Regions from separate parts of the Streptomyces sp. NPDC057565 genome, predicted to be linked through region 4. Evidence: riboswitches for the same ligand, from Rfam matches in the RefSeq annotation. Region 4 holds a riboswitch; each other region holds the start of a gene.
The links. A riboswitch is a leader RNA that binds a small molecule or an ion and turns the genes downstream of it on or off. The one in region 4 is predicted to bind thiamine pyrophosphate.
Positions count from the first base shown of each region.

Region 1 (7,719 bases), on a different contig from region 4:
GATCCTCGACACCAACTGCGACCCCGACGAGGTCGACTACAAGATCCCGGGCAACGACGACGCGATCCGCTCCGTCACCCTGCTCACCCGCGTGATCGCCGACGCCGTCGCCGAGGGCCTCATCGCCCGTTCCGGCGCTGCGACCGGCGACTCGAAGCCGGGCGACAAGGCCGCCGGTGAGCCGCTCGCCGAGTGGGAGCGCGACCTGCTCGAGGGCGACAAGAAGGCGGACGCCGAGGTGCAGACCTCCGCCGAGACCGAGAAGGCCGCGGACGCCGCCGAGGCGCCGGCCGAGGCCGCTGCCGAGGCTCCGGCCGCGGACGCCGAGCAGGCCTGACGACTCCGTCACGGCTGAATGACGGCGGGGGCCGGTGCCACAGGCACCGCCCCCGCCGTTCACCCGTAGATCTTTCAGACTTCGAGAGAGAAACACAGACTCATGGCGAACTACACCGCCGCTGACGTCAAGAAGCTCCGCGAGCTCACCGGCGCCGGCATGATGGACTGCAAGAAGGCGCTCGACGAGGCCGACGGCATCGTCGACAAGGCCGTCGAGGCGCTCCGTATCAAGGGTCAGAAGGGCGTCGCCAAGCGCGAGGGCCGTTCTGCCGAGAACGGTGCCGTCGTCTCCCTCATCTCCGAGGACAAGACCTCCGGCGTCCTGCTCGAGCTGAAGTGCGAGACGGACTTCGTCGCCAAGGGCGAGAAGTTCCTGGCCGTCGCCAACGCTCTCGCCGCCCACGTCGCCGCGACCTCGCCGGCCGACCTGGCCACGCTGCTCGCCTCCGAGATCGAGGCCGGCAAGACGGTTCAGGCCTACGTCGACGAGGCCAACGCCAACCTCGGCGAGAAGATCGTCCTGGACCGCTTCGCGCAGTTCACCGGCGGTTACGTGGCTGCGTACATGCACCGCACCATGCCCGACCTCCCGCCGCAGGTCGGCGTCCTGGTCGAGCTGGACAAGGAGAACGCCGAGGTCGCCAAGGACGTCGCGCAGCACATCGCCGCCTTCGCCCCGAAGTACCTCAACCGCGACGAGGTTCCGGCCGAGACGGTCGAGAACGAGCGTCGTGTCGCCGAGGCCACCTCTCGCGAGGAGGGCAAGCCCGAGGCCGCCCTTCCGAAGATCGTCGAGGGTCGCGTCAACGGCTTCTTCAAGGACGTCGTCGTCCTGGAGCAGGCCTTCGCCAAGGACAACAAGAAGTCCGTCCAGAAGGTCCTGGACGAGGCCGGTGTCACCCTGAAGCGCTTCTCGCGCATCAAGGTCGGCATCTGAGTCCGTCCGCGAAAAACGGTGGACCCCGATAGGGTCTGGTGCAGTCGTACGGCCGCACACCCGCCGTACGACCGCAGATCTGACGAGGAGGCCATTGCCGCTGAGGGACACCAGACCCACCGGCAATGGCCTTCTTCGTATGTGCACGAGGAGAATCTCCATGAACAAGGGCGCGGACGCCGCCAAAGGTGACCACAAGCGCGAGGACGGCAAGGTGGCCGGACGCTTCATGCTGAAGCTGTCCGGAGAGGCATTCGCCGGCGGCGGGGGCCTCGGCGTCGACCCCGACGTCGTACACGCCATCGCCCGGGAAATCGCGGCTGTCGTCCGGGGCGGTGCGGAAATCGCGGTTGTCATCGGCGGTGGCAACTTCTTCCGCGGCGCCGAGCTCCAACAGCGCGGCATGGACCGAGCCCGGTCCGACTACATGGGCATGCTCGGCACCGTCATGAACTGCCTGGCGCTCCAGGACTTCCTGGAGAAGGAGGGCATCGACTCCCGCGTCCAGACGGCCATCACCATGGGGCAGGTCGCGGAGCCGTACATCCCGCTGCGCGCCGTGCGGCACCTGGAGAAGGGACGCGTCGTCATCTTCGGCGCCGGTATGGGCATGCCGTACTTCTCCACCGACACCACCGCCGCCCAGCGCGCCCTGGAGATCGACGCCGAGGGCCTGCTCATGGGTAAGAACGGGGTGGACGGGGTCTACGACTCCGACCCGAAGACCAACCCCGACGCGGTGAAGTTCGACGCGCTGGAGTACGGCGAGGTACTCGCCCGTGATCTCAAGATTGCCGACGCCACCGCCATCACGCTCTGCCGTGACAACCAGCTGCCGATCCTCGTCTTCGAGCTGACCGCGGCCGGCAATATCGCCCGCGCCGTCAAGGGTGAGAAGATCGGCACGCTCGTGAGCGACCAGGGCACCCGGGCCTGACAACCGGGGGGCCGCCCGGGGGAATCCCCCGACGGTCCCGGGCCCGGCCGGGGACACCCGGGGGACGGTCCCGAAGGATGGACAACGGCCTGCCGGTCGGACACCGTGCAGGTGAGGACGCGACGCAGGACCCGCCGGGCCCGAGCACGCCGGGCCCACTCAAGACACGCAGGAGCACGTGGTGATCGAAGAAACCCTCCTCGAGGCCGAGGAGAAGATGGAGAAGGCCGTCGTGGTCGCGAAGGAGGACTTCGCCGCGATCCGCACCGGCCGTGCGCACCCGGCGATGTTCAACAAGATCGTCGCCGACTACTACGGCGCCCTGACCCCGATCAACCAGCTGGCCTCTTTCTCGGTTCCCGAGCCGCGCATGGCCGTCGTGACGCCGTTCGACAAGAGCGCGCTGCGCAACATCGAGCAGGCCATCCGCGACTCCGACCTCGGCGTCAACCCGAGCAACGACGGCAATATCATCCGAGTGACCTTCCCCGACCTCACCGAGGAGCGTCGTCGCGACTACATCAAGGTCGCGAAGACGAAGGCCGAGGACTCCAAGATCTCGATCCGGGCCGTCCGCCGCAAGGCGAAGGAGACCCTGGACAAGCTGGTCAAGGACAAGGAGTCCGGCGAGGACGAGGTGCGCCGCGCCGAGAAGGAGCTCGACGACACCACTGCGAAGTACGTCGCGCAGGTCGACGAGCTGCTCAAGCACAAGGAAGCCGAGCTGCTCGAAGTCTGATGAACGACTCTTCCTGGGGCGCCCCGCAGGGAGCCGGCTACGGGGGTACGCCCGAGATGAGGGCTGCCCCCGCGGGTCCTGCATACGATGTGCATGACGCCCAGCACACTCGGCCCATGCCCATCGTGCCGGACGTTCCCGACGCAGGTAGAGACGCTGACGACCGTGACGACCGGAACGGGGGAGCCTCCGGCCGGCGCGGCGTTCCCCCGTACCGTGACGAGAAGCCGCAGGAGCCCATGTCCACCGCGCCGCCGCCCCCGCAGAAGAAACGTGCGGGTCGTGACCTGCGAGCCGCCATAGGGGTCGGTGTGGGGCTCGGGGCCGTCATCGTCGCCTCGCTCTTCATCGTGAAGGCCGTCTTCATCGGCGTGATAGCGATCGCCGTCGTCGTCGGTCTCTGGGAGCTCACCTCCCGGCTGCAGGAGCGCAAGGGCATCAAGGCACCGCTCGTACCGCTCGCGATCGGCGGCGCGGCGATGGTCGTGGCCGGCTACATGCGCGGAGCCGAGGGCGCCTGGGTCGCCATGGCGCTGACCGCCCTGGCGGTGCTGGTCTGGCGGATGGCCGAGCCGCCCGAGGGATACCTCAGGGACGTCACGGCCGGTGTTTTCGCCGCGTTTTACGTACCCTTCCTGGCCACGTTCGTCGCGATGCTGCTGAGCGCGGACGACGGGCCGCAGCGGGTCCTCACCTTCCTCCTGCTGACCGTGGTCAGCGACACGGGCGCGTACGCCGTCGGCTGGCGCTTCGGCAAGCACAAGCTCGCGCCGCGGATCAGCCCCGGGAAGACCCGCGAGGGACTGTTCGGAGCCGTCGCCTTCGCGATGGTCGCCGGCGCGCTGTGCATGGAGTTCCTGATCGATGACGGCACGTGGTGGCAGGGGCTGCTGCTCGGCCTCGCCGTCGCTGCCAGCGCCACCCTCGGCGACCTGGGCGAGTCCATGATCAAGCGGGATCTGGGGATCAAGGACATGGGCACGCTGCTGCCCGGTCACGGCGGGATCATGGACCGACTGGACTCGCTGCTGCCGACCGCTCCGGTGGTCTGGCTCCTGCTGGTGCTTTTCGTCGGCTCCACCTGAGAAGTCGGGCCGCCACCATCCCGACCTGAGTTTCTCCATGTAAGGGTCCGTCGTCCACAGGACGGCGGGCCCTCACTCTTCTGTCCGCGACACGGACGAACCGTGCCTCAGCCCGGAGAACTCGGCCAGGAACGGGACACAGGCGCCGTTCGACCTGCGTCTCGGGCAACAACATCACTGATCGCCCTTGAGCCCCGATCTCACCGGCTCACAGTCTCATGCGCGGCCGCAGCCGTTCAGTTCCCCGGCGAGCACAGTCGCGCCGCCAACCTGTCCGGACAGTCCCTTATCGGGCCGCGCCGTACTCGTGTGGTCGGCCGCCCTGCCACTCCACCCACCGGGGGTCGTCCAGCACGTCGTCGGCGTCCGGCAGGCCGGCGCGGCGGAGGAACTCGACCACGTCGGCGTCGCTGCGGGCGAGGCCCGCGGTCCGAGCGCGGATCGTCACTCGACGGCCACCCGCTCCTGCTGCTCGGTGCACGACGATCGGTGCGTCACGCGTGTCCTCGGGGTCCGGCAGCTCGCGACTCAAAGCACTCCTCGCTCTCTTGGCTCTGTCGGGTCGGCGGTACGGGCACGGGCGGGTGCCGATGGAGGCAGGTCGGGTACCCCTGTGTGCCTCAGCCTCGCGTTTCTCCGGCTCGGCATGGCGCGACCGGTTCGCCCAGCTGGTACGTCTGGCACTCGCGAACGATGCGCGGGCGATCCGGGCGAGAGCAGTTTTCGGACACATATTCGATTCTAGGGCGCGGTGGGCCGTTGTGCGCACCACCTGCCTGTGGTGCGATCGGTCACTGTCCTGCATGCGGCCGGGCCGTCCGTGGGCCGCCAAAAGGCCGTCGACGTCGACTGATGACGGCCGACGTCGACCGGGCTCGTGTGCCCCTCATCCCTCCTGAGCTGGTGAAGGCCACTACTGCCACGGCGTGTCTGCGACACTGGACGGACCATGCCTAAGCCCGGAGAACTCACTTTCGTCGCGCCCCGCGGAACCAAGAAGCCGCCGCGGCACCTTGCCGACCTCACGCCCGCCGAGCGCAAGGAAGCCGTCGCCGCGATCGGCGAGAAGCCGTTCCGCGCGCAGCAGCTGTCGCAGCACTACTTCGCGCGGTACGCGCACGACCCGGCCGAGTGGACCAACATCCCGGCCGGTTCGCGGGACAAGCTCGCCGAGGCGATGTTCCCCGACCTGATGTCCGTGGTCCGGCACATCAGCTGCGACGACGACACCACCCGTAAGACGCTGTGGAAGCTGCACGACGGGACGCTGGTCGAGTCCGTCCTGATGCGCTACCCGGAGCGGGTGACCATGTGCATCTCGTCGCAGGCCGGATGCGGGATGAACTGCCCGTTCTGCGCGACGGGGCAGGCCGGTCTGGATCGCAACCTGTCGACGGCCGAGATCGTCCACCAGATCGTGGACGGCATGCGGGCGTTGCGTGACGGTGAGGTTCCGGGCGGGCCCGCGCGGCTCTCCAACATCGTCTTCATGGGCATGGGCGAGCCGCTCGCCAACTACAAGAGGGTGGTCGGCGCGATTCGCCGGCTGACCGACCCGGAGCCGGACGGTCTCGGTCTCTCGCAGCGCGGCATCACCGTCTCCACCGTGGGCCTGGTGCCGGCCATGCTGCGCTTTGCCGACGAGGGCTTCAAGTGCCGTCTCGCCGTCTCGCTGCACGCGCCGGACGACGAGTTGCGGGACACGCTCGTGCCGGTGAACACGCGCTGGAAGGTACGCGAGGTGCTGGACGCGGCGTGGGAGTACGCGGAGAAGTCCGGCCGCCGGATCTCCATCGAGTACGCGCTGATCCGCGACATCAACGACCAGGCCTGGCGCGGTGACCTGCTCGGCCGGCTCCTCAAGGGCAAGCGGGTCCATGTGAACCTGATCCCGCTCAACCCGACGCCCGGCTCGAAGTGGACCGCCTCCCGGCCCGAGGACGAGAAGGCGTTCGTCGACGCGATCGCGTCCCACGGAGTGCCCGTGACCGTGCGGGACACCCGCGGCCAGGAGATCGACGGGGCCTGCGGGCAGCTGGCGGCATCCGAGCGCTGAGGTCGAAAGGGCCCGTGTAACCTGGGCCAGAAATCAACTTCATATTCCGACAGGGGAGCGCCACAGCGCTGAGAGTGCGGCACCGAGGACAGGTTGGCCGCAGACCCTCTGAACCTCGCCCGGGTCATTCCGGGTAGGAAGTTCGGTCATCAACTCATGCTGTTGCGCCCTGCCCGCTTCTCCAAGGGCAGGGCCGCGTCTCTTCCTGGTCAAAACCCAGGAGGAATTCATAATGAGCACCACCCGCACCACGCGTGGGACCAAGCAGCTCGCGGCGACGGCCGTCGCCGCCGCGCTCGGCGTCACGGCACTTGCCGGCTGCGGCAGTTCCGGCGACTCGGCCTCGGGGGCCGGCGACACCAAGGGCTCCGGTTCGAAGACCGTGACCCTTGTCAGCCACGACTCGTTCAACGCCTCCAAGGATGTACTGAAGGCGTTCACGCAGGAGACCGGCTACACGGTCAAGGTGCTGAAGAGCGGTGACGCAGGCGCCGCTCTCAACCAGGAGATCCTGACCAAGGGCTCCCCGCGCGGTGATGTGTTCTTCGGCGTCGACAACACGCTGCTCTCCCGCGCCCTCGACAACGGACTGTTCACTCCGTACGAGGCGAAGGGCATCGACCGGGTCGCGGCCGACTCCCAGCTGGACGCGGCCAAGCACCGGGTCACCCCGATCGACACCGGCGACATCTGCATCAACTACGACAAGAAGTACTTCGCCGACAAGAAGCTCGCGCCGCCGAAGACCTTCGACGACCTGGCGAAGCCCGCGTACAAGAACCTCCTCGTCACGGAGAACGCCGCGACCTCGTCGCCCGGTCTCGGCTTCCTCCTCGGGACCGTGGCCACCTACGGCGAGAGCGGATACCAGGACTACTGGAAGAAGCTGAAGAGCAACGGCGTGAAGGTGGTCGACGGCTGGGAGCAGGCGTACAACGAGGAGTTCTCCGGGTCCGCGGGCGGCAAGAAGGCCAAGGCGGACCGGCCGCTCGTCGTCTCGTACGCCTCCAGCCCGCCGGTCGAGGTGCTCTATGCGAAGCCGCAGCCGAGCGAGGCTCCGACCGGCGTCGCGACCGGGACGTGCTTCCGTCAGATCGAGTTCGCCGGTCTGCTGAACGGCGCGAAGAACGAGGCGGGCGGCAAGGCGCTGCTGGACTTCCTGATCAGCAAGAAGTTCCAGGAGGACATGCCGCTCAACATGTTCGTGAACCCCGTCACCAAGGACGCGAAGCTGCCGGAGCTCTTCACGGAGTTCGGCGCGACGGTCGACAGGCCCGCCACAGTGGCCCCGGACGCCATCGCCAAGAACCGTGAGCAGTGGGTCCAGTCGTGGTCCTCGCTCGTAGTGAAGTAGCGAAGACTCCCGTACGCGGTCCGGGCGCGGGCGGGAAGGGCTCGCGCGACCGGACCCGGCTCGCGGCCCCCCGGCGCGCAGGGGCGTGGCGGGGGAGCGTGGTGCGGCTCGGTCTGATGGCCGTGCCCGTCGCGTTCTTCGCGCTGTTCTTCGCCTACCCCGTCGTCGCGATCGTCGGCCGCGGGCTGAAGGCCGACGGCGCCTGGCAGTTCAGCCGGATCGGCGAGGTGCTGACCAGGCCGGACATCCTCGACGTCCTCTGGTTCACCACC
Region 1 covers NZ_JBHVFU010000025.1:51,642-59,360, forward strand. Annotated here, with positions in the region: gene rpsB (30S ribosomal protein S2) at 1-337, shown strand, start outside; gene tsf (translation elongation factor Ts) at 440-1,276, shown strand; gene pyrH (UMP kinase) at 1,437-2,213, shown strand; gene frr (ribosome recycling factor) at 2,395-2,952, shown strand; gene ACFU8W_RS31735 (phosphatidate cytidylyltransferase) at 2,952-4,037, shown strand; gene ACFU8W_RS31740 (hypothetical protein) at 4,324-4,569, opposite strand; gene rlmN (23S rRNA (adenine(2503)-C(2))-methyltransferase RlmN) at 4,987-6,093, shown strand; TPP riboswitch at 6,135-6,251, shown strand; gene ACFU8W_RS31750 (thiamine ABC transporter substrate binding subunit) at 6,326-7,447, shown strand; gene ACFU8W_RS31755 (ABC transporter permease) at 7,564-7,719, shown strand, end outside.
Region 1: it holds a riboswitch for thiamine pyrophosphate, as region 4 does, so the genes downstream of both, ACFU8W_RS31750 (thiamine ABC transporter substrate binding subunit) here and thiO (glycine oxidase ThiO) in region 4, are expected to answer to the same signal.

Region 2 (7,719 bases), on a different contig from region 4:
CGGCGGCGCCGATCTCTGACCGGCCGCCGCACCGCTCTCCCCCTTCACGCCCCCGCCGACAGCCACCGAAGGAGCCGCTCGGGTCATGGTCGACATCAGTCCTGCTGCCGCCGTGCAGCGCAGAGCACGGTACGACTCAGCCGCCCCGGCCCTCGTCTACGAGGACCGGACCATCACGGCGGGCGAACTCGCCGCGACCACCGGCCGGCTCGCCGCCGGGCTCGCGGCCCGTGGTCTGCGGCGCGGCGACCGGGTGGCATTCCTGGGTCTCAACAGCGCCACGCTGCTCGAAACCCTGCTGGCCGCCAGTCACCTCGGCGCGGTCTTCGTACCGGTCAACCATCGGCTGGCCGCTGACGAGGTGCGGCACATCCTCACCGACTCGGGCACCCATACGCTGATCGCCGAGGAGAGCCACCGGTCCTTGGCGGAGTCGATCCTCGCCGAGGTCCCGGTCCGCCGGCCCGTGCTCGTCGACACCGATCCGTCCTGCCCCGCGGCCCCTGCCCCGCCCGCGGTGTGGACCCCGCTGTCCGAGGTGCTGTCCACCGACACGACGCAGCCGGAGGCGGTGCCGGTGGGGGAGGACGACCTGGCCGCACTCATGTACACGTCCGGGACCACCGGCCGCCCCAAGGGCGTCATGCTCACCCACGGCAATCTGTGGTGGAACGCGGTGAACGTCGACACCATGGTCGACACCCGTCCCGGCGACGTGAACCTGGCCGTCGCCCCGCTCTTCCACATCGGCGGGCTCAACGCCCTCACACTGCGCACCCTGACCCGCGGCGGCGTCGTCGTCGTACGCCGCTCCTTCGACCCCGAGCAGTGTCTGGCCGACCTGGTGGCGCACCGGGTCACCAGCATCTTCGCGGTCCCCGCCATGTTCGCGGCGCTCACCCGTGCCCCTGGGTTCCGGGAAGCCGATCTGTCCGCGCTGCGCGCGGTGATCGTGGCGGGCGCCGCCGTACCTCCCCAGCTCATCCGGGACTATGCGGAGTCGCACGGGGTGCTGCTGCAGCAGGCGTGGGGGCTCACCGAGACGGCACCGTTCGCCACATATCTGCCGGCCGCGCGCACCCTGGAGAAGACCGGTTCGGCCGGTCTTCCGATGCCGTACACCGAGGTCTGTCTGATGGTCCCCGGCGGGAGCGGCGTCATCGACGAGCCCCATGTGCGCGGTGAGATCTGCGTGCGCGGTCCCAATGTCGTCGCCGGCTACTGGAACAACCAGCAGGCGACCCGGGAGGCTTTCGACGACGCGGGCTGGTTCCACAGCGGCGACATCGGCTACCGCGACGAGGACGGCCACTACTACGTCGTCGACCGGCTCAAGGACATGATCATCAGCGGCGGGGAGAACGTCTATCCCGCCGAGGTCGAGCGGGTCCTGAGCTCCTTCCCCGGAGTCCACGAGGTGGCGGTCGTCGGCATCCCCGACCCGAAGTGGGGCGAGACCGTCGTCGCCGTACTCACCTGCGAGCCGGGGGTCGAGCCGACGCTCCAGGAAGTACGCAACTTCGGTTCCGACCGGCTCGCCCGCTACAAGCTGCCCACGCGCGTGGTCCTCGCCCCCGAACTGCCGCGCAACGCAAGCGGCAAGCTGGTCAAGGGCCAGGTACGGGACATCGTCACCCACCAGGCCGGGCCGACCGGCGCCTGATCCGTCCCCCCGGCACCCACCGACCGGCCCGGACTCCTCCTCCCCCGGGCCACGGCCCGCCCGTCTCCCCCGACCAAGGGACGGGCGGGCAACTCCCCCGGCCCGGGGCGTCCCGGGCCCTCCGCACGCCGGGATCCCCCCACCACGAAGGGTCGCGCCCATGACACTCACCACCGTCGGCCACCGCCCGCTGCCCGTACCGGCGCTCCCCGGTCACATCGCCGGATGGTCACTGTGCCCCACCGGGTCCGAGCCCGCTTCCGACGCCGCCCCGTTCGGCCCGGCCCCGGCAGGCACCGTCCGCGCGTACACCGCAAGCACCGGCCACGACGGGCCGCCAGTCACGCGCGTGACGATCCATCGGGTGCTGCACCATCCGCTGCGCGGCTGCTACCCGGTAGGCGCACACGATCTGCTGCTGGAGCTCGTCACCACGGAGCCGCAGCCCCCGTCAGCGGCCGACGGCACGGACACCACCGCGCTGCTCGACTCCCTGGTCGCCGCCCTCTTCGCCGCCGATCCGTCCTGCCGCCGCATCATGACGGCGCCCGCCGTCGAGGACACCGCTGCTCAGGAGCAGTACGCCGCCGGGGGCTTCCGCCCGGTGGCCGAGGCCGATGTGCGCGGAGGAACCGTGCTCCTGATGGTCGTCGAACCTGCACAGGTCACCACCATCGCCACGGCTCTGTCCGACATGCCGCACTGACGCGCCACGTCCGCAAATCCGTACTGCCCCTGCTGCCGGCGGCTCCTCCTCGCCGTCGCCGCGCCCTCTGGCGGCCACGCCGCCGGAGGTGACGCCCTTCGGCGACGGTCCGAGGATGCATCTGTACGTCCCGGACAGCGTTCGGGCGCGGTCGGCCGTGCCGGCTGAGGTGCACTGCGCACGAGCTCCGGTCCGGCGTTCCACTCGGGGGCGGCGCGCTCAAGGAGTCGGGCACCACCCCGGTCTTTATCATGGGCAGGGAGAGGCCTGGGACGAGGTGGTGCCGGTGCGCGTACCCAAGGATTCCGGGGGCCTCGACGCAGGGTCGGGAGACCCTTTGTCGGGGGCGTGCATGGCCATCGCATACGTGGCGGAGAACGGCGCGATCTTTCTGTGGAGCCCGCAGGCGGAAGCACTTCTTGGATACCCCGCGGAAGACGTCTGCGGAAAGCCGGCGGTGGATCTGCTGACCGCCCGGGCGGACCGGGAAGCGGCGGTGGCTGCCCAGGTACGGCATACAGCCGGGCAGAGCTGGGACGGCGTACTGGGCATGAGGCACCGCGACGGGCACGAGGTGTCGGTGGCGGTGCGCGTGCGACCGCTGCTCAGCAAGGAGGGCCGGGCCGGCTGGTCCGTCAGGGCCGCCGACGCGCGGGCGGTGGAGCGGGAGGAGGTCGACCGCGCGATCCTGGAGGCGCTCTTCAGCCAGTCCCCGATCCCGGTGACCGTCATGGACACCGAGCTGCGGTACCTGTGGGTGAACGCCGCGACGGAGCGCGTGACCGGCCTGCCCGCCGAGCGGCTCATCGGCCGTCGCATCGGCGATGACTCACCGGACTCGGCCCCGACGATCGACCGGGTCCTGAGCCGGGTGCGGGACACCGGCGAGCCGGTGGTCGACTTCCAGGTGCACAGCCGGCTTGCGTCCGATCCGGACCGCGACCACGTATTTTCCGCCTCCTCCTTCCGGCTGACAGACCCGGCCGGCCGCGTCCTGGGCATGTGCCAGACGTACGTCGACATCACCGACGGCTATCAGGCCCAGCAGCGGCTGGCGCTGCTGACCGAGGCCGGCGTGCGCATCGGCACCACGCTGGACGTGAAGCGCACGGCGCAGGAACTGGCTGACGCGGCAGTTCCCGGACTCGCGGACTTCGTCGCCATCGACCTGCTGGAGGCAACGGTGCGGGGCGAGGAACCGGCCCCCGGGCCGGTGGCAGGGGGGGTGCGTGCGCACCGATCGGGACTCCGCTCCATCCGCGAGCACGCCCCGGAGGCCGTGTTCGTGGTGGGCGAGGCAGTGGCGTTCCACCCGGGCACTCCACAGGTCCGGAGCCTGGCCACCGGGCAATCGGTTCTGGTGCGGAAACTGGACCCCGACAAGTGGTTCGTCCATGACGCCCGGCGGGCCGAGAAGATCCGCAGGTTCCGTTTCCACTCGTACATGGTGGTGCCGCTGCGGGCTCGCGGCATCACGCTGGGTGTTGCCACCCTCGGCCGCAACCAGGATCCTCGGCCCTACGACGAAGGGGACCTGTCCCTCGCCGAGGACTTTTCGTCCCGCGCCGCCGTATGCATCGACAATGCCCGCCGCTACACCCGCGAGCACAACACCGCCCTGGCCCTGCAGCACAGCCTGCTGCCGCACGATCTACCCGATTACCCCGCCGTCGAGACCGCCCACCGGTATCTGCCGGCCGCCGCGCACGCCGGAGCGGGCGGGGACTGGTTCGACGTCCTGCCCCTGTCGGGAGCCCGCGTCGCCCTGGTCGTCGGAGACGTCACCGGCCACGGCCTGCACGCGGCGGCCGTCATGGGGCGGCTGCGCACCGCCGTCCATACCCTGGCCGACCTCGATCTCCCTCCCGACGAGGTCCTCACCCAGCTCGACGACCTCGTCATCCGTCTCATCGAGGAGGATCCCGACTGCGAGGGCGCCACGTGTCTGTACTCCGTCTACGACCCTGTCTCGCGCATCTGCGCGTTCGCGCGCGCCGGTCATCCCCCACCCGTCCTGGTGCAGCCCGACGGTGCGGTGGAGATCCTCGACGACATCCCGCCCGGACCGCCCCTGGGGCTGGGCGGTCTCCCCTTCGAAACCGCTGAACGCCGTCTCGCGGACAGCTCCGTCCTGGCGCTCTACACCGACGGCCTCATCGAAGCACCCGGCTGGGACGTCGACGCCGGGCTCGACCGGCTGTCCCGCACCATGGCCGGCCCCACCCGACCGCTCGAACAGCTCTGCGATGCCGTAGTCGCCTCCCTGCTGTCGGAGCACCGATCCGATGACGCTGCCCTGCTGCTTGCCCGCACCCGCGTACTGGAAGCAGGCCGGGTCGTCTCCTGGGAACTGCCGGTCGACCCCGCGCAGGTCGCCCACGCCCGCAACCTCACTACCCGTCAGCTCGCCACCTGGGGCTTGGAACCACTCACTTTCACCACCGAGCTGATGGTCAGTGAGCTGGTCACCAACGCCATCAGGCACGCGCACGGCCCCATCGCCCTGCGTCTCATCCGCGCCGCAGCCCTCATCTGCGAAGTCTCCGACGGCAGCCTCAGCGCCCCGCATCTGCGCCGCGCGCGCACCGGGGACGAGGGCGGCCGCGGCCTGTTCCTGGTGGCCCAGCTCGCCTCCCGTTGGGGCGCCCGCTACGACCGCGACGGCAAGACCATATGGGCCGAGCAAGCTCTTTCTCCTGTCGAAGCGCCGACTCCGGCGTTGTGACGCTCCAGCAGAGGCCCCCGTGAGCCGACCGCGCATCGGCACCACGGACGAATCCACCGCGTCGTTGCCACGCACTCCTGCGTACAGGTGTTCACAGGGATGAGGTTAGTCTGTCCGTCGTACCGGACACGGGGTGCCCCACCCGAGGGCTGAGATCACACCCGTCGAACCTGAACCAGTTCGTACTGGCGGAGGGATGTCTTCCATGCCTTTGACGCATGTTTCCGGCGGGCTGCCCGCCGACGGCCGGCAGACCGTCTTCGACGGGCGGATGCCGGCGGCCCCCGGCGACCTCCGCGTCGAGACGCACGGCATCGAGCCGGTCCCCGAGAGCAACCGCTACGGCGGTCCCGGGCGCCTGTTCACCGTGTGGTTCGCTCCCAACCTGACCATGACCGGCGTGTTCACCGGCACTGTCGGCATCGCCCTCGGCCTGGACTTCGCCACCGCGCTCGTCGCCGTCGTGCTGGGCACCGTGCTCGGCGCGGTGCCCACCGCTTATCTGGGCACCTGGGGGAGCCAGACCGGCGCCGGTCAACTGCCACTGGCCCGACTCGCGTTCGGCCGGGCCGTGACGGTACCCGGCATCCTGCAGTGGCTGTCCTCGGTCGCCTGGGACGCGCTGATCGGGCTGTTCGGCGGGGACGCGCTCGCGCGGCTGTGCGGCTGGCCGTTCTGGATCGGCGTCCTGGCCATGATGGTGGCCCAAGGGGCCCTCGGTGTCCTGGGCTACGAGGCCATCCACCGGCTTCAGATCGTCATGACCTTCGTGCTCGCGGCCGCGTTCGCGCTGATCGCCTGGCGGTTGCTCGACGGTGTCCACCCGGTCGGCTCGGGCACCGCCCACGGCGCCGACCAGGCCGGCGCGTTCGTCCTGACCAGTACCATCGCGCTGAGCCTGACTCTGTCCTGGGCTCCGTACGCCAGCGACTTCAGCCGCTACCTGCCGCGCACCGCCTCACGCCCACGCATGTTCTGGTTCACGCTGCTGGGCCTTGTGGTGTCCTTAGTGGCGGTCCAGGCCCTCGGGTTGTTGGGCGCGTCCGTACTGACCGACCAGACCGCCGCGGGTGTGGACAGGCTGCTGGGCGGTGGCGCGCTGGGTGCGTTCGGACTGCTCGCCGTGGCGCTGGCGGCCCTCTGCAGCAACGCCATGAACGACTACAGCGGTTCCTTGGCTCTGCAGACCGTCGGAGTGCGCCTCCCGCGCCCGGCGGCCGCCGCCCTCGCCGCCGTGCTCGGCTTCCCCCTGGTGCTGTGGATGCACGCTGCCGACACCACTGCCCGCTTCCAGAACGTGTTGCTGTTCGTCGGTTACTGGATTCCCGGGTTCGTGGCGATCGTCATCGTCGACTGGCTCGCCCGGGCCCGAGCACGGGGCGGCGCCGCGATCGACCTCGCCGCCGAGACCGCCCGGCCGCAGTCCGGATGGCCCCCGTTGCTGGCCTTCGCCGTCGCCTTCGCCGCGGCCGTGCCGTTCATGGACACCAGTCTGTACGTGGGCCCGGTGGCGGCCGCCCTGCACGGCGCCGACCTCTCGTACTACGTGGCGTTCCTCGTCGCGCTCGCCGTCTACGCGCCGCTGCGGCTGCGCCCCCGCCCGCAGGACTGACCTGCCGCCGGCCCCAGCACCCGAACACCCCCTTCCCTCCCCCCACGGAGCGATATCCCATGCCCCCGACATCCGCCGATCACACCGCCTTCGCCCCGCAGGCCCTCGCCCGCGTCCGGGCGGACTCCCCTCTGGTTCAGTGCCTGACCAACTCGGTGGTCACGGGCTTCACCGCCAACGTCCTGCTGGCGCTGGGCGCCTCACCGGCCATGGTCGACATTCCGCAAGAGGCCGGCCCGTTCGCCCGGATCGCCTCGGGTGTCCTGATCAATCTCGGCACCCCGCACGCGGAGCAGCGCTCCGCCATGGTCGAGGCCGCGCGGGCAGCGACGTCGGCCGGTACTCCGTGGGTCCTCGACCCGGTGGCGGTCGGCGCGCTGCCGGTGCGCACCGCGCTGGCACGCGAGCTCCTGGAGCTGCGGCCGACGGTGATCCGGGGCAACGCGTCCGAGATCATCGCGCTCGCGGGCGCGGGCGACGGCGGCCGCGGCGTGGACTCCTCCCATGGCGTCGAGGCCGCCGAGGAATCAGCATGCGAGCTGGCCCGTACAACCGACTGTGTGGTCGCCGTCTCCGGACCCGTGGACTTCGTCACCGACGGGGTTCGCAGTGCCCGGATCGCCAACGGGGACGCCCTGTTGACCCGGGTGACAGGTGGCGGCTGCGCGTTGGGGGCGGTGATGGCAGCCTTCGCAGCGGTCGACGACGACCGGTTCGCCGCGGTGGTGGCCGCCGTCGCCGCGTACACGGTCGCCGCCGAACTGGCCGCGAAGGAGGCCTCCGGGCCCGGCGGCTTCGCCGTCGCGTTCCTGGACGCGCTCGCCGCGCTGGGGGCAGCGGATCTCGCCGAGCGGGCGGCTCTCTCGTGACCACGACACCGGTGGATCTGTCGGTCTACCTGGTTACGGACACGGCCCAGTGCACGGCCCGCGGCCGGAGCGTGGCCGAGACCGTCGCCCTGGCAGTGGCCGGAGGCGTCACCGCCGTGCAGATCCGGGAGAAGCACGCCACCG
Region 2 covers NZ_JBHVFU010000001.1:89,276-96,994, reverse strand. Annotated here, with positions in the region: gene hcaB (3-(cis-5,6-dihydroxycyclohexa-1,3-dien-1-yl)propanoate dehydrogenase) at 1-19, shown strand, start outside; gene ACFU8W_RS00450 (long-chain fatty acid--CoA ligase) at 86-1,663, shown strand; gene ACFU8W_RS00445 (GNAT family N-acetyltransferase) at 1,824-2,369, shown strand; gene ACFU8W_RS00440 (SpoIIE family protein phosphatase) at 2,722-5,094, shown strand; TPP riboswitch at 5,214-5,308, shown strand; gene ACFU8W_RS00435 (purine-cytosine permease family protein) at 5,300-6,706, shown strand; gene thiM (hydroxyethylthiazole kinase) at 6,766-7,575, shown strand; gene thiE (thiamine phosphate synthase) at 7,572-7,719, shown strand, end outside.
Region 2: it holds a riboswitch for thiamine pyrophosphate, as region 4 does, so the genes downstream of both, ACFU8W_RS00435 (purine-cytosine permease family protein) here and thiO (glycine oxidase ThiO) in region 4, are expected to answer to the same signal.

Region 3 (7,719 bases), on a different contig from region 4:
TATGCGATCCGGATGACCTTCCACCTGCCCGGCGACGCCCCTGTCACCTGGGCTTTCGGCCGCGAGCTGCTGCTGGACGGCCTCAACAGCCCCAGCGGCGACGGCGATGTGCACATCAGTCCCACGGAGCCCGAGGGGCTCTCCGACGTCCACATCCGGCTGCAGGTCGGGACGGATCGCGCCCTGTTCAGGGCCGGTACAGCGCCACTCGTCGCGTTTCTCGACCGCACGGACAAGCTCGTGCCCCTCGGGCAGGAGTGCACGCTGAGTGACTTCGAGGGCAGCCTGGAAGAGGCGCTCGGCCGGATCCTGGCCAAGGAACAGAACGCCGGCTGAGGAGGACTGCGCGCACGGCCCACCGGCCGATCGAACGCCGTATCTGCCGAACGGGTGATATGTGCTCCGCGTCGAGGTGCTCAATGCCTCGCCCTGCGACGCCGGCCCCTCCCGCCCCGTACGGGTGCCGAAGCTCCTGCTTCCGCGCCGAGCCCTGTGCGGTCCGCGGAGACGACCAGTGCCGCGAGCACCGTCGTCACCGGCACCGAGGCGACCAGTCCGATCGAGCCGACCAGCGTCCGGACGATCTCCTCCGCCACCAGTTCGCTGTTGGCCACCGCCCCCACGCTGCTCTGCGCGATCGAGAACAGGAGCAGGAGGGGAAGCGCGGCGCCCGCGTAGGCGAGTACCAGCGTATTGACCACCGAGGCGATGTGGTCGCGACCGATCCTGATCCCTGCCCGGTACAGCTTTCGCGCACCCATGGCCGGGTCCGCCTGGTGCAGCTCCCAGACCGCCGACGTCTGGGTGACCGTCACGTCGTCGAGCACACCGAGCGAACCGATGATGACGCCGGCCAGCAGCAGGCCGCTCATGTCGATGTGCGGGTAGAGGCCGTGGATCAGACCGGTGTTGTCGTCGGTGTTCCCGGTCAGGCTCGCCCAGCCGATGAAGAGCGAACCGAGCAGCCCGATGAGCAGCAGTGAGATCAGCGTGCCGATGACGGCGACCGAGGTACGGGCGGTCAGACCGTGGCACATGTAGAGCGCGATGAGCATGATCGCGCTGGCCCCGATGACTGCGACGAGCAGCGGATTCGACCCTTGAAGGATGGCGGGGAGGATGAACAGGGTCAGTACGGCGAACGACACGGCGAGCGCGACCAGCGCCATCAACCCGCGCATTCTGCCGACGACGACCACTGCGAGAGCGAAGATCCCGGCCAGCAGTGCCATCGGGAACTTCCGGTTCACATCCGTCACGGAGTACTGCAGGTCATGGGGCGCGTCCGGGGCGTACGCCACGACCACCCCCTGACCCTCGCGCAACTGCCGGGGGGCGTCGGGCTGAACGATTTCGACGAACGTGCGCCCCTTGTCGTGCCCGGTCGTCACCTCGACCGTGGCCTTCTCGCACAGCCCTGGTTCCTGGCCGGCGCCCGCGCCCCCCGATGGCGTCGTGGTGCCGCCCGTGACCGGTGTCTGCGCGGCGTTCACGTCCTTGCAGTCGACCTTGTCGACGCTCACCACCTTGCCCTGCTGGGTCTGCCGGTCGAAACCGACACCGGTGCGCTCGTGCGCGGGTGCACCGCCCGGCCAGAGGACCATCAGGCCGACAACGACCGCCGTGGCGAAGGGGATCAGCACGGCCGCGATGACCTTGCGCAGATGTTTGGAGACCGGTGCAGCGGGGCCGTGGCTGTGCGAATGCCCGTGCTGATGGTCCTGCGTTTCGGGGGCGCTCTGGAGGGATGTCACCGGGCGATCATCGCAAGAAGGAACAGGCCCTCTGTCCAGCACGCCGGAACAGGCGCTAGCGTGGTGGCACCTTTGCACACGCGGGAGCTCGGAGCACCGGGCTGAGAGGGCGCTGATATCCGTACATCCGTACGGGACAGGCTGCGCCGACCGCCGAACCTGTTACCGGGTAATGCCGGCGTAGGGAGTAGGTCTCATGACCACATCGGACGCACGCACGCCTGCCTCGAACCAGAGCGACGAGGCCGGAAAGTCCATCGGCTGGCACAAGGGATACGTCCAGGGCCCGCGCCCGGACCTCCAGGTGCCGGTGCGAAAGGTGCACCTCACCAACGGCAAGGACGTGATGCTGTACGACACGTCGGGGCCGTACACGGATCCCGCCACCGAAACCGACGTACGGCGCGGTCTCGCACCCCTGCGGGAGAACTGGATCATTGCCCGTGGCGACACCGAGGAGTACGCGGGCCGCCCCGTCCGCCCCGAGGACGACGGGCTCAAGCACACCTCGCCGCGCGGCGGACTGCGTAACCTCGACGCCGTCTTTCCCGGCCGTCCGCGTCAGCCGCGCCGCAGCCGCGACGGGCAGCCCGTCACCCAGCTCGCGTATGCCCGCCGGGGAGAGATCACCCCGGAGATGGAGTACGTGGCGATCCGGGAGAACGTCGAACCCGAGGTCGTACGCGAGGAGATCGCGGCCGGCCGGGCGGTCCTGCCGGCCAACGTCAACCACCCGGAGATCGAGCCGATGATCATCGGCAAGCGGTTCCTGGTGAAGGTCAACGCCAACATCGGCAACTCCGCGGTCACTTCCTCCATCGAGGAGGAGGTCGAGAAGATGACCTGGGCGACGCGATGGGGCGCCGACACGGTCATGGACCTCTCCACCGGCCGCAATATTCACACCACCCGTGAGTGGGTGCTCCGCAACTCCCCCGTGCCCATCGGCACCGTGCCCCTCTACCAGGCCCTCGAAAAGGTCGACGGCAGGGCGGAGGAGCTGACCTGGGAGATCTACAAGGACACCGTGATCGAGCAGGCCGAGCAGGGCGTCGACTACATGACGGTCCACGCCGGCGTGCGGCTGCCGTATGTCCCGCTCACCGCCCGGCGCAAGACCGGGATCGTCTCCCGCGGCGGGTCGATCATGGCCGCGTGGTGCCTGGCGCACCACAAGGAATCGTTCCTGTACGAGAACTTCGAGGAGCTCTGCGAGATCCTCGCGACGTACGACGTGACGTACTCGCTGGGTGACGGACTGCGCCCCGGTTCGATCGCCGATGCCAACGACGAGGCACAGTTCGCGGAACTGCGCACGCTGGGCGAGCTCAACTCGGTCGCCAAGCGGTTCGGCGTCCAGACCATGATCGAGGGTCCGGGCCATGTCCCGATGCACAAGATCAAGGAGAACATCGACCTCCAGCAGGAGATCTGCGAGGAGGCGCCGTTCTACACGCTCGGCCCGCTGACCACCGATATCGCCCCGGCGTACGACCACATCACCTCGGGCATCGGCGCGGCGATGATCGCCTGGTGGGGGACGGCGATGCTCTGTTACGTCACGCCCAAGGAGCACCTGGGCCTGCCCAACCGGGACGACGTGAAGACAGGCGTCATCACCTACAAGATCGCGGCCCACGCCGCGGACCTCGCCAAGGGGCACCCGGGGGCGCAGGACTGGGACGACGCACTGTCGGACGCGCGGTTCGAGTTCCGCTGGGAGGACCAGTTCAACCTGGCACTCGACCCGGACACGGCGCGGGAGTTCCACGACGAGACGCTGCCGGCCGAGCCGGCGAAGACGGCCCACTTCTGTTCGATGTGCGGCCCGAAGTTCTGCTCGATGAAGATCAGCCGAAGCATCTCGGAGCAGTTCGGCGGCGACGAGCCCGCGGCGACCGAGGCCGAGATCGCCGAGGGCATGATGAAGAAGTCGGCGGAGTTCGCGGCCGCCGGTAACCGGGTGTACCTCCCGCTCACCGACTGAGTGGCCGTACCGGAACGGCCCGCGGCCCCCGGAAACCACCGGGGGAGCCGCGGGCCGCTCCACCGGCCACCCGCCGACTGTCGCTGGTAGCCGTTACGTTTCCCGCGTGTGCCGGGCCGGAAGGGGAGGCGCAGGGGTGAGTGACGCTCCTGTCATGTCCTGGGAGATGGCCCTGGGTACGGATGACGATGTCCCGGCTGCTCGGGGACGGCGAGGCGTATGGATTCAGCACGGACGGCGAGAACGGGGAGCCACACGGCTGGTGATCCACCACCACTCACGAGGCAGGACCGGGTCGCGGCGCCCGGTCAGTCCGGTTCGTGTTCCGGGCCGCCGAAGTCCGGGCTGGTGAAGTCCGGGCTGGTGAACGACGGGCGGGGGCCTGCCGCCGGCCCCTCGTCCGGCCCCGTGAAGTCCGGTCTGCTGTAGCCGATCTTCGGGATTCGGTTGGCCGACGGTTGCGGTGCGCGCGATGCGGCACGTGCGGTGGGATCGGCGAGTGCGTCGCGCAGGAACGGCAGGATGCCGCGCTCCAGCAGCGCATGACGCCAGGCCTCCCTGGCGCGCGCCACCTCCTCCGGCAGCTCGTCCTCGGCGTCCTCGGCGGGCAGCGCGGTCGATCCGTTGCGCAGCGCCGTGATGAGCAGTCCGACGGCGGCGGCCAGTATCGCGGCCGCAGTGACCGCCGCGAAGAACCACCCGGCGGCGACCATGGTGTCGGCGAACAAGGGGGGTCGGCTGAGCATCTTCAGCAGGTAGCCGACCAGCAGGAAGATCAGTGCGGCGGTGCCCGCGAGCATCGGCGCCAGGACCGTGACGACCGCCCCTATCCCGGCGCCCGGCCGGTCCGGATCGTCCACGTCGGAGCCGAGGCCAGAGCCCTGGGCGGAGTCGGCTGCCGGTCCGCGCAGCTCTTCGCGGGCCTTCACATAGTGGTCGTACTCGGTGGCCGCCGCCGTGGTGATCAGCGCCGTGGCGTTCAGTGCCATGGTGCGCAGCTGTTCCGCGTTGAGCCGTTCGCCGACTCCGGCGAGATCCGGTCGTTCGTGAGCGTGACGCAGCGCATCGCCGAGGATCCGCTCGTACTCGGGTCGGTCCTCGGCCAGCAGGTGCGGAGCGCTGTTCATGTGCATCCCCCGATGCTCCGTTGGGCCTGACTACCCGCTTTGGCCGGGCAGTTGGGCGGAAACGGAGGAGAGCCTGCTACTGATACGCCGATGGTAGAGCGCCCACGGCACGGGGTGACAGGGGGTTTCCGTAAATAGGCCCAGTGTTCGGCGTGGTCAGGTCGTGGATGCGTCTTCCCCGAAGACCGTCAGTCATGCAACGGCAGCTTGACGACCAGTAGCTTTCCGGCCATGGTCACGCCGCCGTCCATGGCGATCGCCAGCCCGTCCGCGTACACGTGCGGGCCCTCCACCACGGGTCCGGAGCTGTCCTCGCCATCCTCCGAGCCGACCTCGCCGAGGAGATACGGAATGGGGCTGTGACCATGGACGATGCGCTGTCCGCCATAGGCCGCCATCAGCTCCTGGACCGCCTGCGGACCCGACTCGTCGCGGAAGGCGAACCGCTTGGTGAGCTTGCGGAAGAGGTCCCAGCACTCGTCTGCGTCGTTACGCGTGAGAATGGCGTGCACGGTGTCATTGACGTCCTCGATGGTGGAGCCGTAGTCGAGGTACGCCGTCGTGTCGGAGTGCATCAGCAGATGCCCGTCCTCCTCGACGACCGCGTCGAGCCGGGACATCCACTGGAGGTGGTGGTCCTGGAGCCGCTCCATGTCGTTCTTCTGGCCGCCGTTGAGCAGCCAGGCGGCCTGGAACGTGGCGGTGCCGGCTCCGGAGTTCACCGGTGTGTCGCCGAACCGCTTGGCACCGATGAGCAGCAGTTCGTGGTTGCCCATCAGAGCTTTGCAGTAGCCGCCCGCGGCCGCGGCCTCGGCGGACAGGCGCATGACGAGTTCGATGACGCCGACGCCGTCCGGACCGCGGTCGGTGAAGTCGCCGAGGAACCAGAGCCGGGCGTTGCCCGCGGCCCACTGGCCCTCCGCGTCGATGAGCCCCTGTTCGACCAGGGCGGCGTGGAGCTCGTCCAGATAGCCGTGGACGTCGCCGACGACGTACAGCGGTCCGAGCCCCGGGTCCTGGGCGGGCCGAGGGTCGGGGACGGTCTGCACCTGGACGGTGTCACCGAGGTTGATCACGGGAAGATCGCGCGCGGTGGGGGTGTAGCCCTCCGGCTCGTCCGCCGGAACCGCACTGCCCGGATGCGGCGCCGTGGGTGGCACCGGAGTCTGCGCATAGGGCGGCACGCGGAAGTCACGCAACGTCGCCGTCCGCACCACGGGTTCCTGACCGGCCCCCTGTGTCATCGACCCCTCCACCACCGTCGCGCCGCCGTACACCTGACGGGCCCTGCTGGTCGGGGTGGTCCGCGGTGTCGTGCGCCCATCATAGGAATGCGGATCGTGCTGTGTGACGCACCAGGGGTGGTGAATCCGGGCGCACGCGAGGTTCACCAGTTGATTTGTCTCAATTGTGCTGATCAATCCCTTGAAGGGGCCCGCGGGGCGCTGACCGTGGTGCGGGGCGGACGGCGTTGCGAGGACGTCCGCACGATGAGCTCTGTCGGTATGACCTGTTCCACCGGGCCGTCCTGGTCGACGCCTTCGATGGCGTCGATGAGGAGCTGGACGACCGCCGTACCGATCCGGCGCGGTTTGAGCGAGAGCGTGGTGATGGGCGGCTCGGTCGTCGCGTACACGGTGGACTCGCTGCAGCAGACGAGCAGCAGGTCCTCGGGGACGCGCAGGCCGTACCGGCGGGCGGCCGCCAGCAGATCGGTGCCATTGGGATCGAAGAGCCCGTAGACGGCGTCGGGCCGGTCCGGGCGGGCGAGCAGACGGTCGGCGGCGACCGCTCCCGCGCACGGGTCGTGGGCGGGGTAGGACTCGTACACCGGGTCCTGGCCCACGCGCTCGCACCAGTGGAGGTACGCGGTGGTGGAGAGGCGGGTGTACGTGTCGGTGGTGGTGCCGGTGAGGAGGCCGATGCGGCGGGCCCCAGCGGCGGCGAGATGGTCGAGGAGGTCGAGCACGGCGGCCCGGTGGTCGTTGTCGACCCAGGCGGTGACCGGGAGGGTCCCGGCCGGGCGGCCGTCCGAGACGACGGGCAGCCCCTGCCGGACGAGCTCGGTGACGACCGGGTCCTGGTCGGAGGGGTCGATGACGACAGTGCCGTCGAGGGCGACGTTCGACCAGACGTCATGGCGTGAGGTGGCGGGGAGAATGACGAGGGCGTAGCCGCGGGCGAGAGCGGCTGAGGTGGCCGCCCTGGCCATCTCGGCGAAGTAGGCGAATTCGGTGAAGGTGAAAGGTTCATCCCCGTACGTCGTCACGGTCAGGCCAATGAGGCCGGACTTGCCGGTACGGAGGGTTCGGGCCGCGGCGGACGGGCGGTAGCCCAGACGCTCGGCGACTTCGCGGACATGGCGGCGGGTGGCGTCCGGGAGCCTGCCCTTGCCGTTGAGCGCGTCGGAGACGGTCGTGATGGAGACCCCGGCGGCGGCGGCCACATCCCGGATTCCCGCTCGTCCCTGCCGGCCGCCGCGCCGGGGGGTCTCCGTCCGGCTCACCTGGTGCTTCCCTGCTGCTGTCATGGCGAGCCGATAGTAGGGCTCGCGTGGACGGTTGGCCCGGCCGCATATTCACCCATCGACAGGCACGTTTCTGCATGGTCATGTGGCCACAAATGCCTTGCAAAACAAGGGTGTTGGCGGAGGGAACCGTAGTGTGTCATGAGCTGAGGAGGAAGGGCCTGCTAAATGGTCGATGTTTCGAAGAGGTCTCAACTCACCACTTCGGGGGATGCGCGCCACGGAGTGAGCCACCGGCGCGTGCCAGAACGAGGAATGCTCCCCCATACCCGGGCCCACCGGACGATTCCGCTGCTCTGCCATTCGCAGCGGCGCGCAATCCTC
Region 3 covers NZ_JBHVFU010000002.1:477,397-485,115, forward strand. Annotated here, with positions in the region: gene ACFU8W_RS06210 (SsgA family sporulation/cell division regulator) at 1-336, shown strand, start outside; gene ACFU8W_RS06215 (YibE/F family protein) at 417-1,754, opposite strand; TPP riboswitch at 1,825-1,958, shown strand; gene thiC (phosphomethylpyrimidine synthase ThiC) at 1,951-3,741, shown strand; gene ACFU8W_RS06225 (hypothetical protein) at 4,050-4,874, opposite strand; gene ACFU8W_RS06230 (metallophosphoesterase) at 5,057-6,112, opposite strand; gene ACFU8W_RS06235 (LacI family DNA-binding transcriptional regulator) at 6,286-7,398, opposite strand.
Region 3: it holds a riboswitch for thiamine pyrophosphate, as region 4 does, so the genes downstream of both, thiC (phosphomethylpyrimidine synthase ThiC) here and thiO (glycine oxidase ThiO) in region 4, are expected to answer to the same signal.

Region 4 (7,719 bases):
CGAACTGCTCGGACCAGAAGTACGGCACGGGGTCGTACGTGAGCGGCTGCGGCGCCCCGCCGGATCCGGCGCCGATGATGTTGGCGGCGGCGGTCCGCGGCCCCTGGACGGCGTTGTCCCAGTGGTGGACGAGGAGGCGCGTGCCGTACCGCGCGGAGGGGAAGGAGGCACAGTCCCCGACGGCGTACACATCGGGCAGCGAGGTGCGCAGCGCTTCGTCGGCGGTCACCGATCCGTCCGGTCCGAGCGCGATGCCGGAGCCGGCCAGCCAGGCCGTGGCGGGCCGGGCACCGATCCCGACGACCACCGCTCCTGCCTCGAGTGCGCGGCCGTCGGCGAGGACCACGCGGCCGGGCTCGATGCGGGCCACCGGCGCACCGGTGAGGAGTTCGGCGCCGCTCTCCCCGTACCAGCGGGCCATCGGGGCGGCGACCTCGGCGGGCAGGACGCCCGCGAGCGGCCGGTCGGCGGCCTCGACGACGGTGACCTCGCAGCCCGCGGCGCGGGCCGCGGTGGCGAACTCCGCGCCGATCCATCCGGCGCCGACGACCACGACGGTGTGCTGCTCACCGAGGACCGGCCGCAGCCGTGCGGCGTCGTCGAAGGTGCGCAGCAGGTGGACGCCGCGCACACCCTCCGAGCCGGGGAGCTCGACCGGTTCGGCGCCGGTGGCGATGACCAGGACGTCGTACGGGACGGGGCCCGTCGGGGTGTCCAGTTCGTGCGCCGCGGACCGCACGCCGGTCACGTCGCGGCCCAGTTGCAGCTCGATGTCGAGCGCCTCGAAGTCGATGTCGAAGGCGGAGTCCTCGGCCTTGCCGAGCAGCACCGCCTTGGACAGCGGCGGCCGGTCGTAGGGCTGGTGGGGTTCGGCTCCGATCAGGGTGACCGGGCCGGTGAAGCCCTGTTCCCGCAGGGCCACGGCGGTCTGCACACCGGCCATGCCCGCACCGACGATGACGATGCGGCGCTCGGTCCGCCGGTCTGGTTGCTCAGTCTGCTGCTCGCTCACCTGTCCACCTTAAGCATCTGACGATCCGTCAGCCAGACAGTTCTTCGACCACGCTCGTCCCGCTGCCCTCCTGCGACTCCCACTCCCACCGCTCGTCCAGCCGCACCCGGCCGTCCGGGAGGTCGACGACGGTGGAGAGGCAGTGTCCGGAGGATGTCGTTCCGTCCTGCTTCAACTGGACGTACCGGAAGTCGAGTCGATCGGCGGTCCTGGTGCCGACGAGATGGCCCCGGACCACGTCGCCGCCCGCGTACTCGGCCCAGATCCGGCCGTCCTCCTCGTGGTACGTGAAGCGGGTACGGGTGCCGACCTGGCCCGGCGCCTGGTCGGCGACCGGCGAGAGGACGAGTCCGTCGAGCGAACGGGCCACGGTGACTGCTCCCTTACAGGGTCCGGGGGACGGGGTCTAGGGTGGCCACCGTAAGGCACTCGCGGGAGCCCGGACGCACCGGGCTGAGAGGGAGGCTGGGCGGCCTCCGACCGTACGAACCTGATCCGGGTCATGCCGGCGAAGGGAGGGGCTGGACGCCCATGCGTTCTTCCGGGAACACATCCGTATCCGCACAAGGATCCGACGTCCTCGTCATCGGGGGCGGGATCATCGGTCTGGTGACCGCCTGGCGGGCTGCGCAGCACGGTCTGCGCACCGCGGTCGTCGACCCCGAACCGGGCGGCGGGGCCGCCCAGGTCGCGGCCGGGATGCTCGCCGCCGTCACCGAACTCCACTACGGCGAGCAGATGCTGCTCGGCCTCAATGTCGCGTCCGCCGCGCGCTACCCGGCCTTCGCGGCCGAACTGGAGGCGGCGAGCGGCCAGGACATCGGCTTCCGCGCCTGTGGCACCCTGGCGGTCGCCCTGGACTCCGACGACCGCGCCCATCTGCGGGAGCTGCACGCGCTGCAGCAGCGTTCGGGGCTGGAGTCGGAGTGGCTCACCGGCCGTGAGTGCCGCCGGCTGGAGCCCATGCTGGCGCCGGGCGTGCGCGGCGGTCTGCGGGTCGACGGCGACCACCAGGTCGATCCCCGCCGGCTGGCCGCCGCTCTGCTGACGGCCTGCGAGCGGGCCGGGGTGGTCTTCCACCGCGACTGGGTGGAACGCCTCGGCGTGGCACGGGGCCGGGCCGCCGGAGCCGTACTCGCGGCCGGTACGGTGCTGGCCGCCGACCAGGTCGTACTCGCCGCGGGCAGCCGCAGCGGGCGGCTCGCCGGGCTGCCGGACGAGGTCGTTCCCCCGGTGCGGCCCGTAAAGGGACAGGTGCTCCGGCTGACGGTGCCCGCCGCGTACGCACCGTTCCTCACTCGCACCGTGCGGGCCGTGGTCCGAGGCAGCCATGTCTATCTCGTCCCGCGCGAGAACGGAGAGCTCGTCGTCGGCGCGACCAGCGAGGAGATGGGCTGGGACACCACCGTCACGGCGGGCGGGGTGTACGAGCTGCTGCGCGACGCCCACGAGCTGGTGCCCGGCATCACCGAACTGCCGCTCACCGAGACCCGGGCCGGCCTTCGCCCCGCCTCCCCCGACAACGCCCCGCTGCTCGGTCCCACCGCCCTGCCCGGCCTCCACCTCGCCACCGGCCACCACCGCAACGGCGTCCTGCTGACCCCCGTCACCGGTGACGCCATGGCCGAGCTGCTGACCACCGGCGAGCTGCCGGCCGTGGCCCGCCCCTTCGCCCCCGGGCGGTTCGCACCCGCCCCCGTACCGCCCTCCTCCTCCGTACGTCAGGAGCAGCCCGCATGACCGACTCCCTTCCGCTCAACGTCTCCGTGAACGGCGATCCCCGTTCGATCGCCGCGGGGACCACCCTGGAGACCCTTGTCGCGACTCTGACGGCGGCGCCCTCCGGGGTAGCCGCGGCGCTCAACGAGACCGTCGTCCCGCGCAGCCGCTGGGCGGTCGCCGCCCTCGCCGACGGCGACCGGATCGAAGTCCTCACCGCCGTCCAGGGAGGCTGACCATGTCCGACGATCTCTTCGCCCTCGGCGGCACCACGTTCGGCTCCCGACTGATCATGGGAACGGGCGGGGCGCCCAGCCTCGACGTGCTCGAACGCTCCCTGACGGCATCCGGCACCGAGCTGACCACCGTCGCGATGCGCCGCCTCGACCCGACCGTGCAGGGCTCGGTCCTCTCCGTCCTCGAACGCCTCTCGATCCGCGTCCTGCCGAACACGGCGGGCTGCTTCACCGCGGGCGAGGCCGTGCTGACCGCCCGGCTGGCCCGCGAGGCGCTGGGCACCGACTGGATCAAGCTGGAGGTCGTGGCCGACGAGTGGACTCTGCTGCCCGACCCGATCGAGCTGCTGGACGCCGCGGAGACCCTGGTGGACGACGGGTTCACCGTCCTGCCGTACACCAGCGACGACCCGGTGCTCGCCCGGAAACTGGAGGACGTGGGATGCGCGGCGATCATGCCCCTCGGTTCCCCCATCGGCTCCGGGCTCGGCATCCGCAATCCGCACAACTTCCAGCTGATCGTCGAGCAGGCCCGGGTTCCGGTCATTCTCGACGCGGGCGCCGGGACCGCCTCGGACGCGGCGCTCGCGATGGAGCTGGGGTGCGCGGCGGTGATGCTGGCGTCGGCGGTGACCCGGGCGCAGGAGCCCGAGCTGATGGCGGCCGCGATGCGGCACGCGGTGGACGGCGGGCGGCTGGCGTACCGCGCGGGCCGGATCCCGCGGCGCCATTTCGCCGAGGCCTCCTCACCGGTGGAGGGGCGGGCGGTGCTGGACCCGGAGCGGCCGGCGTTCTGAGCGCACGCTCCCGGGTCCGTACGTTACTGAAGTGCATGTCCCTGTCACGGCTCGGCTGCAGTACGGCCCCGGGATCGCCCCGGCCCGTCAGCCGTGTCCGCGCCGGCTCGTAGACTCGACTGCGTGGATATGACCCTCCAGGACCCGCTTGTCGGGCAGCTGCTCGACGGCCGTTACCGCGTCGATGCCCGCATCGCCGTGGGCGGGATGGCCACGGTCTACCGAGCCATGGACACCCGGCTCGACCGGGTGCTCGCCCTCAAGGTGATGCACCCGGCGCTCGCGACCGACGCCTCGTTCGTCGAGCGTTTCATCCGCGAGGCCAAGTCGGTGGCCAGGCTCGCGCACCCCAATGTGGTCGCGGTCTTCGACCAGGGCGCCCAGGGGGCGTACGTCTACCTGGCGATGGAGTACGTCGCGGGCTGCACGCTGCGCGACGTCCTGCGCGAGCGCGGCGCCCTGCAGCCGCGCGCCGCCCTGGACATCCTGGAGCCGGTCCTCGCAGCGCTCGGTGCCGCACACCGGGCGGGGTTCGTGCACCGCGACATGAAGCCGGAGAACGTCCTGATAGGGGACGACGGCCGGGTGAAGGTCGCGGATTTCGGTCTCGTGCGGGCCGTGGGCTCCGACACCAACACCACCGGATCCGTCCTGGGCACCGTCTCCTACCTCGCCCCCGAGCAGATCGAGCACGGCACGGCGGACACCCGCACCGATGTGTACGCCTGCGGTGTCGTGCTGTACGAGATGCTGACGGGCGCCAAGCCGCACACCGGGGACTCCCCCGCCCAGGTCATCTACCAGCACCTCAACGAGGACGTCCCGGCCCCCTCGGCCGTCGTCCCCGGGCTCCCGGTCGAGCTGGACCACCTGGTCGCGAGCGCCACCGCCCGTGACCCCGAGGTCCGCCCGTTCGACGCGGTGGCCCTGCTGGCCGAGGCCCGCACCGCGCGCGCCGCGCTCACCGACGAACAACTGGACGCCGTACCGCCGCAGGCCCTCGCCGAGGTGCACGACGCCGCCGAGGACCGCACGAGCGTGATCCCACGGGTACTCCCGGCCGGTCAGGGCACCGCCCACCACACCAGCCGGCTGGAGATGCCCCCGCCGCTGACGCCCGAGCAGGACCGGCAGGCCCGACGCGGGCCGCGGCGCGGAATGCTCGCCGCGATCGTCGCCGTGCTGCTGGTGCTCGCGGTCGGTTCCGGTGTCTGGTACATCAACTCGGGACAGTTCACCCGGGTCCCCTCCCTGCTCGGCCAGACCGAGAAGGCGGCCGAGCAGCGGCTCTCTGCCTCCGGGCTGGAGCTGAAGAGCGTCAAGCGGGCGTACAGCGACAGCGTCGAGCGTGGCAAGGTCATCGGCAGCGATCCGAAGTCCGGCGCCCGGATCCGGGGCAACGGCGCGGTGACGATCACCGTCTCGCGCGGCCCGGAGATCGTGAAGGTGCCCCACGTCGAGGGCACCGCGCTGGCCGAGGCCCGGCAGACGCTGAAGAAGAGCGGGCTGGTGCCCGGCATGGTCACCAGGGAGTTCAGCGGGGAGTTCGACCGGGGCGACGTGATCCGTACGGATCCCGAAGCGGGCACCCAGCGCCACCCCGACTCCGCGGTCGCCCTGGTCGTCAGCAAGGGCATCCCGGTCGATGTCCCCGATGTCACCGGACTGTCGGTCCAGGACGCCACCGCCGCACTGGACGAGGAGGGGCTGAAGGCCGAGGTGCTGCCCGGCCGCGTCAACTCTCCCGAGGCCGAGGGCGACATCGCGCACCAGTCCCCGGGTCAGGGTGCCCAGGTCGCCGAGGGCGACACCGTCACGCTCACGGTCTCCAAGGGCCCGCGGATGATCGACGTACCGGACGTCACCGGCAAGGACGTCGACCGGGCGACGAGCCTGCTGAAGGCGGCGGGCTTCGAGGTCAAGGTCGACCGTCCGTTCCTCTCCTTCAGCGACAAGATCGCCAGCCAGTCCGTGGACGGCGGCGAACAGGCCCCCGAGGGCAGCACCATCACCATCAAGACCAAGGGGCTCTAGATCCATATGCGCAACCCCGTCGGCGGCCACGTCCCCGTGGCCGGCGGCCTCGCCAGAGTCGGCCTGCCCTACGCCCGCGAGATGGGGGCGGAGGCCGTCCAGGTCTTCGTCGCCAATCCACGCGGCTGGGCCACGCCCACCGGGAACCCCGCGCAGGACGAACAGTTCCGCGCCGAATGTGCAGCCGAGTCGATACCGGCGTACGTCCACGCCCCGTACCTGATCAATTTCGGCTCGCACACCGAGGCCACCGTGGAGAAGTCCGTGGACTCGCTGCGCCACTCCCTGCGCCGGGCCCGCGAGATCGGCGCCCTGGGCGTCGTGGTGCACACCGGCTCGGCGACCGGCGGTCGGCCGCGGGCGGAGGCCCTGGCGCAGGTACGGACGCACATGAGGCCGCTCCTCGACGAGCTCACCCATGACGACGACCCGTATCTGCTGCTGGAATCGACGGCCGGACAGGGGTTCTCGCTCTGCTCGCGGACCTGGGACTTCGGCCCGTATTTCGACGCACTCGACGCCCACCCCAAGCTCGGTGTCTGTCTCGACACCTGCCACATCTACGCGGCGGGCCACGATCTGGCGGGTCCCGCGGGCATGAAGCAGACGCTGGACCTGCTGGTGGACACGGTCGGCGAGGGGCGTCTGAAGCTGATCCACGCCAATGACTCCAAGGACGTGGTGGGAGCCCACAAGGACCGGCACGAGAACATCGGCGCCGGGCACATCGGCGAGGAGCCGTTCCGGGAGCTGTTCTCGCATCCGGCGACGGCGGGGGTGCCGCTGATCATCGAGACGCCGGGCGGCAAGGAAGGCCATGCGGCCGATGTGGCACGACTGAAGGGGCTGCGCGACCAAGGCTGACCGCGAAACCCATTGAGGAATACCCCTAGGGGGTATACGGTTCCTGTTGTCGACAGGAACCGCCACCGGCATTGGGGGACCGCCATGCAGCACGACACGCGCGACGAAGAGCACCAGCAGCACCACGAGCGCCACGGACAGGGTCACGACGGCAGCAGTCACGCCGACCACGCGGCCCACGCCGGCCACTCGGCTCACGCCGACCATGCGGCACACTCCCCCGGCCGGGTCGGCTGGGCCATGGCCGCGCGCGCCACACTGCACTGCCTCACCGGATGCGCCATCGGCGAGATCCTCGGCATGGTGATCGGCACGGCTCTCGGCTGGGGCAACGCGGAGACGATGGTCCTCGCGATCGTCCTGGCGTTCTTCTTCGGCTACACGCTGACGCTGCGCTCGATCCTGAAGGCCGGCGTCGACTTCCGTACGGCGTTCCGGGTCGCCCTGGCTGCCGACACCCTCTCCATCGCGGTGATGGAACTGATCGACAACGGCGTGATCGTCCTGTGGCCGGGCGCCATGGACGCACAGCTCGCCGACGCGCTGTTCTGGGGGGCGCTCGCACTGTCGCTGGCCGTGGCCTTCGTCGTCACCACACCGGTCAACAAGTGGATGATCGGCCGCGGCAAGGGCCACGCGGTGGTGCACCAGTACCACCACTGAGGACGGTCCCGCACCGGGACCATCAGGTCAGAGCTCGGGGCCTTCCCCGGGCTCTTCCTGATAGGAGTAGCGCTGCTCGCGCCACGGGTCGCCGATGTTGTGGTAGCCGCGCTCCTCCCAGAAGCCGCGGCGATCGGCCGTCATGTACTCGACGCCCCGGACCCACTTGGGCCCCTTCCAGGCGTACAGGTGCGGTACGACAAGGCGCAGCGGGAAGCCGTGCTCCGCTGTGAGCAGCTCACCGCCCTTGTGGGTGGCGAAAAGCGTGCGTTCTGAGGTGAAGTCGGCGAGCCGCAGGTTCGAGCTGAATCCGTACTCGGCCCAGACCATCACATGCGTGACCTGGGGCGCGGGTGGTGCGAGTTCCAGGATCGTACGGGCGAGGACCCCGCCC
Region 4 covers NZ_JBHVFU010000003.1:329,208-336,926, reverse strand. Annotated here, with positions in the region: gene ACFU8W_RS08770 (NAD(P)/FAD-dependent oxidoreductase) at 1-943, opposite strand, end outside; gene ACFU8W_RS08765 (hypothetical protein) at 1,041-1,382, opposite strand; TPP riboswitch at 1,434-1,546, shown strand; gene thiO (glycine oxidase ThiO) at 1,544-2,752, shown strand; gene thiS (sulfur carrier protein ThiS) at 2,749-2,967, shown strand; gene ACFU8W_RS08750 (thiazole synthase) at 2,970-3,764, shown strand; gene pknB (Stk1 family PASTA domain-containing Ser/Thr kinase) at 3,888-5,798, shown strand; gene ACFU8W_RS08740 (deoxyribonuclease IV) at 5,805-6,662, shown strand; gene ACFU8W_RS08735 (DUF4396 domain-containing protein) at 6,747-7,325, shown strand; gene ACFU8W_RS08730 (sulfite oxidase-like oxidoreductase) at 7,353-7,719, opposite strand, start outside.